Regions from separate parts of the Sinorhizobium numidicum genome, predicted to be linked through region 2. Evidence: predicted binding sites of a transcription regulator. Region 2 holds the regulator's gene; each other region holds the start of a gene.

The links. The regulator PhoB, encoded in region 2, activates phosphate uptake and scavenging genes when phosphate is short. The targets are predictions, from matches to a motif close to TGTCATNNANCTGTCAT.
Region 1: PYH37_RS03540 (DUF1045 domain-containing protein) is a predicted target of PhoB. The motif match lies at 3,113-3,129, and genes of this name have one in related genera.
Region 3: PYH37_RS16670 (PhoX family protein) is a predicted target of PhoB. The motif match lies at 2,418-2,434, and genes of this name have one in related genera.

Annotation. Positions count from the first base shown of each region.
Region 1 covers NZ_CP120367.1:722,404-727,549, forward strand. Annotated here, with positions in the region: gene hutI (imidazolonepropionase) at 1-402, opposite strand, end outside; gene phnN (phosphonate metabolism protein/1,5-bisphosphokinase (PRPP-forming) PhnN) at 594-1,184, opposite strand; gene PYH37_RS03535 (alpha-D-ribose 1-methylphosphonate 5-triphosphate diphosphatase) at 1,181-2,320, opposite strand; gene PYH37_RS03540 (DUF1045 domain-containing protein) at 2,322-3,029, opposite strand; gene phnE (phosphonate ABC transporter, permease protein PhnE) at 3,154-4,671, opposite strand; gene phnE (phosphonate ABC transporter, permease protein PhnE) at 4,680-5,146, opposite strand, start outside.
Region 2 covers NZ_CP120368.1:524,039-529,184, forward strand. Annotated here, with positions in the region: gene pstA (phosphate ABC transporter permease PstA) at 1-126, shown strand, start outside; gene pstB (phosphate ABC transporter ATP-binding protein PstB) at 140-955, shown strand; gene phoU (phosphate signaling complex protein PhoU) at 1,011-1,721, shown strand; gene phoB (phosphate regulon transcriptional regulator PhoB) at 1,928-2,611, shown strand; gene PYH37_RS13615 (GcrA family cell cycle regulator) at 2,777-3,295, opposite strand; gene PYH37_RS13620 (aspartate aminotransferase family protein) at 3,712-4,911, shown strand; gene argF (ornithine carbamoyltransferase) at 4,988-5,146, shown strand, end outside.
Region 3 covers NZ_CP120368.1:1,164,051-1,169,196, reverse strand. Annotated here, with positions in the region: gene PYH37_RS16675 (DUF2339 domain-containing protein) at 1-2,246, opposite strand, end outside; gene PYH37_RS16670 (PhoX family protein) at 2,514-4,517, shown strand; gene recO (DNA repair protein RecO) at 4,574-5,146, opposite strand, start outside.

The sequences.
Region 1 (5,146 bases), on a different replicon from region 2:
AGCGTCGAGCCTTGGAAGCGCCGCTTGCACGAGTTCGTCGACGGACAAGGCGTTGGTAGCCTTAACTGTAGATACAATACCCCCGCCGGCGCGGGCGATTTCCTCGTAACTCGCACCTTCGAGCCGCAACTGGAATTCGCGCGCGCGGTTGCCGCCGTGAACGATATGGGTATGGCAGTCGATCAGCGCCGGCGTCATCCAGCGGCTTTCGCAGTCGACCACCTGGTCGGCGCGCGTGAGATTCGCGGGCAGGTCGCTCTCGGCTCCGGCAAAGGCGATCCGGCCGTCGTGCACCGCGACTGCGCCTTTTTCGATGACGCCGAGCGGTCCAAAATCCTCGCGGAGCGTGGCTAGGCGCACATTGCGCCACAGGCTGGTCCTTGCCGGTTTCGTCTCGGACATTTTGCTTCCGCCCATCAGCTACCGCCTTTCTCCGCTCGATAATGTATATACATAATAGCAGGTGTGACAAGAAAAAAATGGAACATCCACGACAGCAGGTAATGCGGCTCCGGCGGCGGGCCAGAAAGCAGCACAAAAAAGCCCCGGACGTCCGGTCCGAGGCTTTGTGATGGTGGGCGCTGGCGACCTCTTCAGGCCGGATGATGGATGTCCGCGCAATGCCGTTCGACGAGCGCGATGAACCGGCGGCCGGCAATATCGAGCCGGCCGCTGTTGTCGATCACCGTCACATCGTTGCCGGCGATGACGTCGGGGGTCTGACGCGACAGGCGGCGCAAAATGTCCTCCTCGCTCTCGCGGCCGCGTTCGGCCAGGCGCTTTGCCAGCACCGGCGGGTCGGCTGTGATGACGGCGACGGCAACATCGCCGAACGCTGCGCGAATGGCGGGAAGGGCAGCACGGCTGCCATTGACGATCGCCGTCATGCCGCTTGCGATCTTTTCCGCGATCTCCCTCGGAATGCCATAGCTCAAGCCATGCGCCTGCCAGGAGACGGCAAAGGCGCCGTTCTGCCTCATGTCATCGAACTCCGCGGCCGAAACGCTTTCGTGCACTTCGCCGCCGGCATCCGACGGGCGCGTGATCACCCGCCGCACGAACAGGATGTCCGGACGTTGCGCGAAGTGGCGGGCGGCAAACCCCATGACGCTATCCTTGCCGGCCCCGCTCGGACCGACGACGACGATGAGCGTCCCGCCGCGCGCTTTTTCGACCGCCGTCATGCGACACGCCGTCCTTCGCGCCATACGGAGCGAACAACCGGAATGCCCTGGGGCCGATGGACGCGGGCGATATCAGCACGGAGCCCGACGGCGATCCGGCCGCGGTCATTAAGTCCGACCGTGCGCGCCGGCGTTGCCGATACCATCGCGATCGCCTGGGGCAGGGCGATCGCCTCGACTTCGTCGGCGAGCACGAACGGCGCATGGATCAGGCTGAAGGGGACATAGTCGGAGGAAAGCACGTCGAGCACGCCGTGCTCGGCCAGGTCGCGGGCGGCGATGTTGCCGGAATGCGACTTGCCGCGCACGACGTTCGGCGCGCCCATCAGAACGCTCAATCCTGCGCGGTGCGACGCTTCCGCCGCCTCGAAGCTCGTCGGGAACTCTGCGAGGCGGATGCCGTAGCCAATCGATTCCTCGACATGTTCGACCGTGGCGTCATCGTGGCTGGCGATCGTGATGCCGCGTTCGGCGCAGGCCCTTGCGAGGGCGGTGCGATGTGGCTCGGCATAGAGCGCCGACAGCGCCTGCTGACGCTCGATGAAAGCAGCAAAGGCTTCATCCGACATGCCGCGCTTCGTCTTGTAATAGAGGGTGTACTGATCCATTGTCTGAAACTGCCGCTGTCCCGGGGCATGGTCCATCAGCGAGACCAGACGAACCTGCGGGTCGTCTTGAAAATCTTCGTAGTGATCGAGCACATCAGCAGTCGAAACCTCGCAGCGCAGGTGGATGAGGTGATCGGCCCGTAGCCGGCCTTCTGCTTTTGCCTGCGTCAAGGCGTCCGCCATGCTGCGCATCTCGCCCTTCTGGAAGCCGCCATCCTCGTCTGAGCCAAGACGCAGGCAATCGAACACGGTGGTGATGCCGGAGGTGACGACCTGCGCGTCATGGGCCTGGATGGCCGCGATCTTCAGCCAGCGCACGCCCGGCCGCGGCGAATAATGTGCCTCCAGATGGTCGGTGTGGAGCTCGACCAACCCGGGCAGTAGGTAATCGCCTTCGAAATCCTCGCCCGTATGGCTCGCACCTTCCGAAATGTCGGCGATCCTGCCGTCGCGGATCAGGACCGAGCCGTCGATAATACGGTCTTCGAGAACGATGCGGGCGTTGGTCAGAACCTGTTCTTTGGTCATTTCATGCGATCTTTCGTTTGGACGCGCTGCCGAGCGGCAGCAGGGAATGAACGGTAAAGGGCGCGCCGCGATGCGGCTCGACGAAAAGCGCCACCGTCGAGACGGCAAGCGGCTTGCCGATGAACTCTTCGAACGCGGCGTGAAGCGACTCCCGCATTGTTGCGCGCATTTCGCTCGGTACCGGGCCGGTCAGCGTCAGATGAAACTGGAACTCTTCAAAAACGTAAGGATAACCCCATGCCGCAAGGTATTCTCGTTGACGTTGCGTGAGTTTCTCGGGATTGCGGCGCGCGATCTCGGTGCCGGATATCGGTGCGCGAAAGGGTTCGAAGCGGCGAACGGCTTGCTCCGCGAGCTGCCGAAGCGGGGCGCAGTCTTCTGTCGGAACGAGCGCGAAGAAAGCGCCGATCTGGTGAAGAGTGATCTGCGGAACTTCGAAAGCGTCGATCTCGGCCGCGAACTCGTCGAAGGCCGCAATCAGGTCGGCCTCGCTACGCCCGGCGGCAAGCTCGAACGGCGCTTTCAACGTGCCGTGGAAGCCGTATCGGCGGGGATCCGCCGTCAGCGTCATTTGAACGTCACTGTCTAGATTTGAGCTTGGCGGCCAGCTCAATGCACCGCCGCTGAAGGCGTCCCGTCCAAGCCAATGAGATGCAGTCAGCGACAGCCGGTCGTCGGCCGGCGGCGCGAAGTAGATCGCATAACGCACGGGTCTTCACTTTCTGTATAGACGGCCAACTGCAGTTGGCCGTCGGTTGTTCGCGGGACGAGATGCGCAGCTAGCCGATTTGCATGACAGCATCATGATGATATCGATGCGAAACGCAAATCGCTCAATGCGCGCTGCGGCCCATCAGACGTGATCGGCACACGTTGGAGATGCTGTCGAAAACGAAGACGACCATCAAGATCAAAAGCACCATATAGGCGACATTTTCCCAGTCCGAATTGGTGCGCATCGCTTCCCACAGCTTGAGGCCGATGCCGCCGGCGCCGACTGCGCCGATGATCGTTGCCGAGCGGGTATTCGATTCCCAGAAATAGAGCGCTTGGCTGGCGAAGACCGGCAGCACCTGCGGCAGGACGCCGAAGCGTTGCACGGCAAGCGGCGTCGCGCCGACGGACTTGACGCCCTCGCGCTGCTTGTCATCGATGTTTTCGAGCGCTTCGGAATAGAGTTTGCCGAGGGTGCCGGTGTCGGTGAAGAAGATGGCGGACATACCAGCGAGCGGCCCCGGCCCGAAGGCACGGGTGAAGAAGAGTGCCCAGATGAACATATCCACCGACCGAAGGAAGTCGAAGAAACGCTTGAAGAGCTGGTTGGCGAAGAGGTTCGGCGTGATGTTGCGTGCCGCGAGGAAACAGAGCGGGAAGGCAATGAGCGACGCAAAGAGCGTGCCGACGAAGGCCATCACCACCGTCTGCAACAGTTTGGTCCAGACGTCGAGGTGCTGCCATTCGGCATTGTAGAGGATGTTATTCCACGCGAGCGCCAGGTTCGAGCGCGCCGGATCGATCCGATCGCCCGAGAGGATCAGCGACGCCACTTCGCCATAGGATTTTCCGAAGAAGGGCGAGTTGGTGTCGAAGAGGAAGTTCGCCCAGCCGAAAAAGCGGTTGCGGATCGATACCTCGTCGCCTTCGACCTCCGCCCAGCCCGTAAGGCCGAAAGAGAGCGTGATCTTTTCACCCGGCCGTTTCTGCGTCGCCCACCGGGGCAGGGGGCCTTGCGGCGTTACGGTGTCGGCGCCGTCGACAGCCATTGTAAAGGTCTCGCCAGCGTGCGTGGCCTTCACCAATCGCTCTGCGACCTCGATGTTCGTGGAGCCGTCATAAGTAACGAGCGCGCGCGTGACGACTTCTTCGGTGCGAGTTTGCGCGGCGTTCTGTCGCCCTGCTCCTTGGTTCCCGCCGAGCGCGGCATTCGGCGCCATGAAGCTGAAGGAGGAGCTCGCCTTTGGCTTTGGCGCCTGTACCGCGGCCGCCGGCGTTTCGACGGTCCGCGTCACAGTTTCTTTTTCGAGGACGACCCAATCGGGATTCGGGTTGGCTCCGAGCGGCGAATTGCGCTGGTAGGAGACGACCATCGTCCCGTCAGGGGCGATCTCGATGTCCGGACGGATTTCGTAGGATATCCAATCGGCAAGATAGGTGCCAGCGATACCCCAATTGGCATTGGCGAGCACATGGCCAACCGAGAAGAACCACCAGCTGAAAACCATATAGGACACGAGGCTGGCGCCGATCAGCGCGGCTTTCAGCCGCTTGTTTGAAGACGACTGCAAAAGATGCGGATGACGGGCCGCGATGGCTTCCATTTCAGGAGCGCTGGGCTTGGTCGAGGCAATCATGGGGGCTCCTACTGCGCAAGCTGAAAAGCCTGATCGCCGACGAGGCGACGGCGAAGCCACGCGGAAAACTGATCGACGGCGAAGATGGTCGTGAACAGCAGGATGACGATTGCCAGCGTTTTCGCCTCATGGCCCTGGCCGATCGCCAAGCGCAAGAGCTCGCCGATGCCCCCGCCGCCGACCGCGCCGATAATGGTGGAGGCACGCACATTGATCTCGAGGCGCAGCAGGAAATAGCTGGTGAAGTTCGGGAGGACCTGCGGCACGATCCCGAACCAGACCCGTTCGATCCAGTTGCCGCCGACGGCGCGTAATCCCTCCTCCGGCTTCATGTCGGAATTCTCGACGACTTCGAAAAACAGCTTGCCGAGCGCGCCGATCGTATGGATCGACACGGCCGCGATTGCCGGAATAGGACCGAGCGAGAGAATTGCCAGAAAGAAACCGGCGATCACGACCTCCGGGAAGGCCCGCA
Region 2 (5,146 bases):
GCGAACGAGGCGGAGCGTGCCTTCGTGGAACGGACGTCGGGGGCGATCATTATTCTCCTGATCTTCCTGGTGTTCATGAATCTCGGCGCAATTCTGTTGAGGCGTCGCTTTGAGCGCCGCTGGTAGTGGGGTAAGGACTATGAACATGCTGTCGGAAGCTAAAGTGGAAAAAGCTCTGGACCTGAAAATGAACACAGTGCCTTACAAGATGATCGGCAAGGATGTGTCGGTCTATTACGGCGAGAAGCGCGCGCTCTTCGACGTCAATCTAAACATCCGCGAAAACACGGTCACGGCCCTGATCGGCCCGTCCGGCTGCGGCAAGTCGACCTTCTTGCGCACCCTGAACCGGATGAACGACACGATCGAGAATTGCCGGGTTAGCGGCAGGATCACGCTCGACGAAGACGACGTTTACGATCCGAGCATCGATGTCGTTGAACTCCGCGCCCGCGTCGGCATGGTATTCCAGAAACCGAACCCGTTCCCGAAGTCGATCTACGAGAATGTCGCCTACGGCCCCCGCATTCATGGTCTTGCCCGCACAAAAGCGGAATTCGACGAGGTCGTGGAAACGAGCCTGCAGAAGGCGGGTCTCTTCAACGAAGTGAAGGATCGTCTGCATGAGCCCGGTACCGGCCTATCCGGGGGCCAGCAGCAGCGCCTCTGCATCGCGCGCGCGGTTGCCGTCAGCCCGGAAGTGATCCTGATGGACGAGCCGTGCTCGGCGCTCGACCCGATCGCAACGGCCAAGGTCGAGGAACTTATCCACGAGCTGCGCGCCAATTTCACGATCGTCATCGTGACGCATTCGATGCAGCAGGCCGCACGCGTTTCGCAGCGCACCGCCATGTTCCACCTCGGCAACCTCGTCGAGGAGAACGATACCGACAAGATGTTCACCAATCCGGATGACCAGCGCACCCAGGACTACATCATGGGCCGCTTCGGCTGATGCCGGAGCCACGTCCGAACGCAAAACCTGAACGCGCCTGCAAGGATCGCCGACCATGTCCACGCACATTATGTCCGCCTTTGACGAAGAACTGAAATACCTGACGCGCCGTATTTCGGAAATGGGAGGCCTCGCCGAGCAGATGGTGGCGGATTCCGTCCGAGCGCTGGTGAACTCCGACCTCGCACTGGCCCAGAAGGTGATTTCCGATGACGCGATGCTCGACGACGCGGAGCGTCAGATCGGCGAAAAGGCGATCATCACCATCGCCAAGCGCCAGCCGGTCGCCTCCGATCTCCGCGAGATCATGGGCTCCATTCGCATCGCGGCGGATTTGGAACGGGTCGGCGACCTCGGCAAGAACACTGCGAAGCGCGTCATCGCGGTCGCCGGCTCCGGAATCCCGCGCAAGCTCGCCCGCGGTCTCGAACACCTGGCCGAGCTTGCTTTGGTCCAGCTCAAGGAAGTTCTCGACGTTTACGCCTCGCGTTCGCCGGAAAAGGCAAACAGCATCCGTGAGCGGGACGAGGAGATCGACGCGATCTACACCTCGCTGTTTCGTGAGTTGCTCACGTACATGATGGAAGATCCGCGTAATATCACGCCTTGCACGCATCTTCTTTTCTGCGCCAAGAACATTGAACGCATCGGCGATCATGCAACGAATATCGCCGAAACGATCTACTACATGGCGACGGGTGCCCAGCCGGTGGGTGAACGGCCGAAGGATGACACGACCTCGACGCTGGGTTCGGTCACCGACTGAGCGCGGCTGAGCGTGCCACGGGGCATGCGTCAATCTTGCTCCGGTCGCGCTTCCGCACCGCACTGCCGTGGCACTCGCGTTCCAGCGGGATGAGGACAAGCATGCGCGGTTTTCCGCCCGCATCCCGCTCCAACTTATGAGGACCGATCGTGATTTTTGTTGTTTCGACCCAACTCATCGTGGTCCAGGTAAGGAGTCGTAGCTGAATGTTGCCGAAGATAGCAGTTGTCGAGGACGAGGAAGCGCTGAGCGTGCTGCTGCGTTACAATCTCGAGGCCGAAGGTTTCGAAGTCGATACGATCCTTCGTGGCGACGAGGCGGAAATCCGCCTGCAGGAACGCTTGCCCGACCTTTTGATCCTCGATTGGATGCTGCCCGGCGTCTCGGGCATCGAGCTTTGCCGCAGGCTGCGCCAACGACCCGAGACGGAACGTCTGCCGATCATCATGCTGACGGCGCGCGGCGAGGAAAGCGAGCGGGTGCGGGGTTTGGCGACCGGGGCCGACGACTATGTCGTCAAGCCGTTTTCGACGCCGGAACTGATGGCCAGGGTCAAGGCGATGCTGCGGCGGGCCAAGCCCGAGGTGCTTTCGACGCTTTTGCGCTGTGGAGATATCGAACTCGACCGCGAAACGCACCGCGTTCATCGCCGCAGCCGCGAAGTCCGCCTCGGGCCGACGGAGTTCCGTCTGCTGGAGTTCCTGATGTCCTCGCCGGGGCGTGTCTTCTCCCGTTCGCAATTGCTGGATGGCGTGTGGGGACATGACATCTATGTCGATGAACGCACCGTCGACGTGCATGTCGGCCGCCTGCGCAAGGCGCTGAACTTCTCCAATATGCCCGATGTGATCAGAACGGTGCGCGGCGCAGGCTATTCGCTGGAAGGCTGAGTTCTTCCCTCATCAGCTCTACTGCGTGGTCCTTAAATCGGAGCCGATCTAAGGATAAAACCATGCAGCAGTTCAGAGTGCCGCAGCGACCTTTGTGCGTCTGAACGGCGCCGTAGGTAAGAAAAAGGGGCCGCATGGCCCCTCTTCGTTTGACTTTGCGAAATCCTAGCGGATACGCCGGCGCTCGGCGGAAGGCTGATAGGCGAGCCGCGCATGATAGCTGCAATAGGGCGAGGCTTCCGGTGAGTCGTTGCCGCAGAAGTGAAACTCTTCCTTCAACGGGTCGCCGATCGGCCACTTGCAGGTGCGCTCCGTGAGTTGCGTCAGCTCGAGGCGGCGCGACATCGGCACAACAACGTTCGGAGCGAGGGCGAGATTCTGGTCGGCCACCAGATCGACCGCAACTTCCTCCTTGAGCACGGTTGCGCCGGCAGTGCGGGTGACGGTCCGGGTGGTGACGCGCGCGGCATAGTTCGGCGCGCGGGGTGCCGATGTGGTCCGCTTCGGACGAGCCGCGGCAGTCGTGCCGCCGGCCTTGGCGCGGCCCGGCAGGCTCAGCCGGTGCACCTTGCCGATGACCGCGTTGCGGCTGACACCACCCAGCTGCGCCGCAATCTGACTGGCGCTTAGGCCCTCGGACCATAGCTTCTTCAGTTTCTCCACCCGCTCGTCAGTCCAGTTCATCTGCACTCTCCGTTCTCGGCGTTGGGATGGCAGAATCCATCACCGGCCTCCGGAAAAATCCCGGAGTTACAACGCGATAACACTTTTGGTGACTAGGTCCGCCGCATGCGTCTAGTAATTGAATATTAACCTACTGGCAGGGTGACTCCGTGGCAAGAGTCGCGGGAATCGCGCCGAATCGTTTTCGCACTTTTCCCCAACTTGCTGTCGGACCGTTGCATTTTTGCAAGCCCTGCCGAGCGATTTTTTCGCGCTGCGGAATCGGCGCCGGCGAAGCGGCTGCAAGCCTTGGTTTTGTTGACATTGCGGCGTGAAATGGGAATAGTGCCTGCGCCGCCGCAAGGCGGCATTTTTGATTTTATCGGACCGGATATGTCCGATAGCAAATGCCGACAGATCGGAAGGAGAAGTTCGCCATGGCCGCAACAACGCCGCTCTACGACACCTATTTGCGCGCGCCGTTGCGTTTCGAGCGAGGCGAAGGCGTTTGGCTGATCGCAGAAGACGGCACGCGCTATCTCGACTTTGCCGCCGGCGTCGCCGTCAATTCGCTCGGCCATGCCCATCCGCATCTTGTCGAGGCGTTGAAGGCACAGGCCGAGAAGGTCTGGCATCTTTCCAATCTCTATGAGATTCCGGGGCAAGAGAGCCTGGCGCGTCGGCTGACGGCGGTGACTTTCGCGGACCGGGTGTTCTTCACCAATTCGGGCGCGGAGGCGCTTGAATGTGCGATCAAGACGGCGCGCCGCTATCATTTCGCCAAGGGGCACCCGGAAAAGTTCCACATCATCACGTTCGAGGGCGCCTTCCACGGCCGCACGATTGCGACGATCGCCGCCGGCGGTCAGCAGAAGTACATCGAAGGTTTCGGACCGAAGGCGCCGGGCTTCTATCAGGTGCCGTTCGGCGATCTCGCCGCGGTCAAGGATGCGATCACCGACGAGACGGCAGCGATCCTGATCGAGCCGATCCAGGGCGAGGGTGGTATTCGCCTGGCGTCGAAGGAGTTTCTGCAGGAGCTGCGCGCGCTCTGCGACGAATTCGGCCTTCTGTTGATCCTCGACGAGGTCCAGTGCGGCGTCGGGCGTACCGGCAAGCTCTTTGCTCATGAATGGGCCGGTATCCGGCCGGACATCATGGCGGTCGCGAAAGGAATCGGCGGCGGTTTCCCGCTTGGAGTCTGCCTTGCGACCGACGAGGCGGCTGTCGCGATGGTGGCCGGTACGCACGGTTCCACCTATGGCGGCAATCCGCTGGCAATGGCAGTCGGTAACGCGGTTCTCGACGTCATCCTGGCGGAGGGTTTTCTCGACCATGTTCGCGACGTCGCACTCGTCTTCCGCCAGGGCCTCGCTTCGCTAAAAGATCGCTTCCCGGACGTGATCGAGGACATTCGCGGAGACGGGCTGATGCTTGGCATCAAGGCGAAGATACCGTCCGCCGACCTGCTGCAGGCGATCCGGGCCGAGAAGCTGCTTGCCGTTCCGGCGGGCGAAAACGTGTTGCGCCTGCTGCCGCCGCTGATTACGACCGCGGCGGAGGCCCGAGAAGGGCTGGCACGGATCGAGCGCGCCGCCGAAGCGGTGAGAAGCAAAAGCGGCAATGCCGCAGCCTAGGTTATGCTGCGTTCGGGTTGAATCAGACCCGTAAGCGTGATCGATTCCCGGTTTTTACCACAGGAAATACAGTATTATGACTGGCACCAGACACTTTCTCGATCTCTCGGCCATGACGGCCGCCGACCTCCGGACGATCATCGACGATGCCCGCGTCCGAAAGACGGCGACCAAGGCCGGAACGGCCGAAAAGCCGCTCGCCGGCAAGATGCTCGCGATGATTTTCGAGAAGCCG
Region 3 (5,146 bases), 640 kb from region 2:
ACCGACAGCATCGACAGCACTCCGAGCGCCATGCCGCCGTAGCGAAACACCGGGCTCGGGGATTTCGTGTCCAATGTCATGAAGATGCCGGAGGCGCCGATCGCGAGAAGCGTGTAGATGGACTGCTCGCCGAGCGTCGGGACGGAAAAACTGTCGAGCACACCGCCGTTCATCGTATGGCGCACGAGGATCGCGAGCGTCAGCAAAACAAAAAGGCTCGCGAGCGCCTGCAGCAGATTGAGCACGCGCCTATCCCGTGAGGCCCGCAAGAAATAGGCGGATGCGACGAGCAGCAGCGCCGGAATACCATAGCCCGGCAGAAGTGCGTTGAAGACCGGCGTCGTGGAGAGGCTGCCGGAGCCGACGACTGTCGGTTCCCAGGCTGTCCGTGCAAGCACGACGATGGCGGCAGCCACGGTCACCCAGGGAAGAACGGGCCAGGCGCGCAGACGCGTGGCAAACGTATATCCCGCACCAAGGAGCGCAATCGCGAGGGTCGTCACGAGGCCATCGGTCCAGGCATGCAGACCGATGACGAAGAGGCCGAAGGAACCCATGACCAGAAGGCCGAGAGAAAGGTCCGCTTCTTTGGTATCGGAATGCCGGCGGTAAAGCCATTCGACCAGCCCAAGGACGGCCAAACCGGCGGCGAAAGCGGCAAGCCCGTGCGGCAGATCGAACGCGAGTTCGCCCGTCATCAGGAACGACATCGCCAGGAGCGCATTCGGCACCACCGCCGCAATACCGGCCCAGAGGACCGCGAACTGACGATCGCGGACCAAGCGCCGGGCAAGCACGATGGACGCAAGCAGGACGAAGAGTGCCGACAATATCATCGCCGTCAGCATCGCGGTCCGGCCAGGGATGACGATCGCGGGTGAAAGTCCCGCCGGCGGAAGGTCGACGAGAACACCGCTGAGCGCAGTCAGCCTCCAGGTGCCGGCGATGGCGCCGAAGGCGGCAAATAGTGCCGGATAGACCGCAATCGGCCGCATAGCGCCGATCGCGGCAAGAGCTGCAATCACGATCGTAAACTCACTGACCGGGAAACGCAGCGCGCCGACCGCCGGGCTGATGAGAAGAAGCGCGAGAACGGTCGCCGCGATCGCCGCCGATATCGTGATTGCCGCGTGCGGCGGCGTGAAGAGTTTTCGCCACGGGCCCGCTACCGCGGCCTCCGACCTGCCGGCCTCTGCCGGATAGGCCGCCTCTGGAGCACTCTCCAGATCGCCGGGCCAGATCAGGCCGATACCGGCAATCATGACCAGCAGCGCAAAGGTGACCGGCGGGGCCTCGAAGGGCGTGACGGACGTGACGTAGGCAAGTGCCCAGAGACCGAGGCCGGCATTGGCAAGCGTGGGCACGATCGTCCAGCGGCGCAGCCGAGACGCGACAAGAGTGGCGAGCCAGGCGGTTGCCAGGAAGCCGAACAGCACCCAGGGCCGCGGCTCTCCGCTCGAGACGAACAAGGGCGTAAGAAGCGAGGCGAGAAGGCCGAGTCCGGCCAGGGCCTGGCCATGCAGCAATGACAGGCCGACGGTCGCAAGCGAAATCACCGCCAGCAGCGCGAAGGCGGTGGCCGTGCCGATGAAACCGTAAATCCCATAGGCCGCGTAGACGACGCCGAAGAGCGTGACGGCGCCGGCCGCTGTTAACACGCCGGGGATCATGGCGTTGCGGAACCGGTCGGCGATCGTCGGCACCGCTCGGCGGCGGATCACCTCGCCGGCGATCCCGAGCACAAACCCGAAGGCTGCGGCCAGGGTCAGGCGTACAACCGGACTCAACAGGCCCGCCTCGATCGAATACTGCACGAGGAAGTAACCGCCGAGGGCCAGCGCGATACCGCCTACCCAAACCGGCCATTGTCCGCCGATTCGGCTCTCAAGGCTTTCCGCGGGACGTGCCGCGATCGTTTCCGCGACGACCTCGGCGTCGGGCGCGCTACGCGCTGCGTTCTCGATACCCTCCGAGACGCCATCGCTGAAGATCCGCGCGCCCTCCCGCTCCCGCGACCAGGGGCCCTTTTCAACCACTTCCTCCGCGGCCGGGGCCGGAACCTCGGTCTCCTCTGCCTTTGAGGAAGCAGGCGGTATTGCCGGCTCATTGGTGCTAAACTCACGCAGACGGGCAATCTCCGCCTTCAGCGACTCTATTTCGGCGCCCAGCCGCTCAGCGGTCTTGCGGCCGCCGAGAAACGCTGCGAGCGCCATGGCAAAAGCAACAAAAGCGATGACTTCAAGCATGGGCTCTCCCAGAGCACTGCGACTCGGCGGTTGGTTTTTCTATGCCGCGCAAGATGCGGGCGAAAGGCATCCCGCGCCAGAGGCTATGTTTGTAGCCTGCGGCGAAGATACAGTCTTTTTCACGGGCCCCAAATCTCTTGGCGGCAGGGTGCCGCAATCTCTTCATGGAACTGTCGCGGAACTGTCATGAGCATGCTGTTAGAGCGACGATCGGACACTGCGCGATGCGCGTTAGTTTCTATCGTTTAACGAAGGGAGAATCAGACCATGGACAAGCATCTCGGCCTGACGGAAGAAATCGAATTCAAGACGCTGACGGAAAGCAGGGAGGAACTGGAAGACATCGGTCAGAACTGTTCCGCCAATCCGACCATGGGCGACATCATCAACCGCCGTTTCTCGCGCCGGTCCTTCCTTGGCGGCTCTCTGGCGGTGGCCGCCATCTCGACGACCGTGAGCCCGCTCGCTCTGCTGACGGCCGAGGAAGCGAAGGCGAACGGTGTGGCTTCGCGATTCGATTTCAAGGAGGTGGAGGCCGGCGTCGACGAGGCCCATCACGTCGCCGAGGGGTATGACGCGGATATTCTTCTGCGCTGGGGAGACAAGATTTTCGCCGACAGCCCGGACTTCGATCCCTTGAATCAGACGGCGGGAGCTCAGAGCCGGCAGTTCGGCTACAACAACGACTACGTCGGCTTCATTCCGCTCGACGGTAGTCCCGACCACGGTCTCCTTGTTGTCAATCACGAATACACCAACGCCGAAATCATGTTCCCGAACTTCGCCCGCGTCGAAAAGGTGACAGAGGACGGCAAGGAGCAGGACAAGGTCGTTCTCGGCGATTACACGAACGAGCTGGTCGATATCGAGATGGCCGCCCATGGCGGCACAGTTATCGAAATCCGCAAGGTCGATGGTAAGTGGCAGCCGGTTCTCGACGGCAAGTACAACCGCCGCATCAGCGCCAATACTGAGATGCAGCTGTCCGGCCCGGTGGCCGGCCATGACCGCGTCAAGACCCCGTCCGATCCGACCGGCACGAAGGTCTTCGGCACCATCAACAACTGCGCCGGCGGCGTCACCGCCTGGGGCACCTACATGATGGCCGAAGAAAACTTCAACGGCTATTTCGGCGGCGAGCTTGCCGAAGACCATCCGGAATACAAGCAGTTGAAGCGCCTCGGCGCGCCGGGCGGCCAATATGAGTGGTCGAAATTCTACGATCGCTTCGATGTATCGAAGGAGCCGAACGAGGCCAATCGCTTCGGTTGGGTCGTCGAGGTCGATCCACTCGACCCCGCTTCCGTGCCGAAGAAGCGCACCGCGATCGGGCGTTTCAAGCACGAGGGCTGCGAGTCGGTCGTCAATAAGGACGGCCGGGTCGTTCTTTATAGCGGCGACGACGAGCGTTACGACTATGTCTATAAGTTCGTGACGAAGGGCACCTACAATCCGAACGACCGCGCCGCCAATATGGATCTCTTCGACGAAGGCACGCTCTACGTGGCGAAGTTCGACGAGGACGGCACGGTCACTTGGATGCCGATCGTGCATGGCGAGGGTCCGCTCACAACCGGAAACGGCTTTGCCTCGCAGGCAGACGTGCTGATCAACACCCGTCTTGCCGCCGATGCGCTCGGCGCGACCAAGATGGACCGGCCGGAAGACGTCCAGCCCAATTCGAAGACCGGCAAGGTCTACGTGATGCTGACCAACAACACCAAGCGCAAGGAAGAGGAAGCCGACGCCGCCAATCCGCGCGCCAAGAACGCCTTTGGCCACATCATCGAAATCTCGGAGACGGACGGCGATTTCGCCTCGACGAAATCCCGCTGGGACATCCTGCTGAAATGCGGTGATCCGAGTGTTGCCGAAGTTGGCGCTTCGTTCTCGACCGCAACGACCGAGAACGGCTGGTTCGGCATGCCGGACAATTGCGCGATCGATGCGGATGGCCGCCTGTGGGTATCGACGGACGGCAACAACGAAAAGGAAACGGGCCGCACCGATGGCGTCTGGGCGGTTGAAACGGAAGGCGAAGCCCGCGGCACCTCCAAGCTGTTCTTTCGGGTTCCGGTCGGCGCGGAAATGTGCGGTCCGAGCTTCAACCCGACGAGCGACACCTTCTTTCTCGCCGTCCAGCATCCGGGCGACGCCGGCCTCGCAACCTATGAAAAACCGGCGACGCGCTGGCCGGACTTCCGCGACGACATGCCGGTGCGTCCGGCCGTCGTCGCGGTCACCAAACAGGGCGGCGGCAAGATCGGCTAAGGCCTTTTCCCAGTAATCGCAGGCGCCGCATCATCGTGCGGCGCCTGTTCGAAGTTTCAGGCCGCCGACGGGGGAGCGGATTTCAGCGCCCTTAGCGTCGCGTGCACGAAGGCATCGCGTGCTGAAGACAGATCGACGCCGCGCGGTTCATAGACATGGCGGTTGAGGAAATAGGCAGTGAGGCGGAAGGCTGCGGCTAGGCTGTCGTGATCGGCCGCCTTGTGACCGCCCGAGAGGAAATCCGGAAGAGCGAGCATGCGCTTGGCATAGGGGGCGCCGGCCTCACGGCTGACCGCGCGCCCGGACTTCGGCGAAACATAGACGAGTTCCTGGCGCGCGCCCGTAGCTGCACATTCCGAAAGGTCGAGACCAAAGCCGAGATCGTTCAACACCGCGAGTTCGAAGCGCACGAACAGTTCGCCTGCATCCGCCGGATCGTGGAGGTGATCGACGATGACGGCGAGCGCCTCGTATAGGTGAGGATGCGGATCGCGCTCCGGCAGGAGCCTCAAAAGAGCGCCCAGCGCTTGAATGCCATAGACCGAAGTGGCCGTCTCCATCAGCCTCGCGGCGCGCAGTTGCACCGGCTCGATCCGAAATTCGCCGAGGTGTTCATCAAGCCGCGCCCG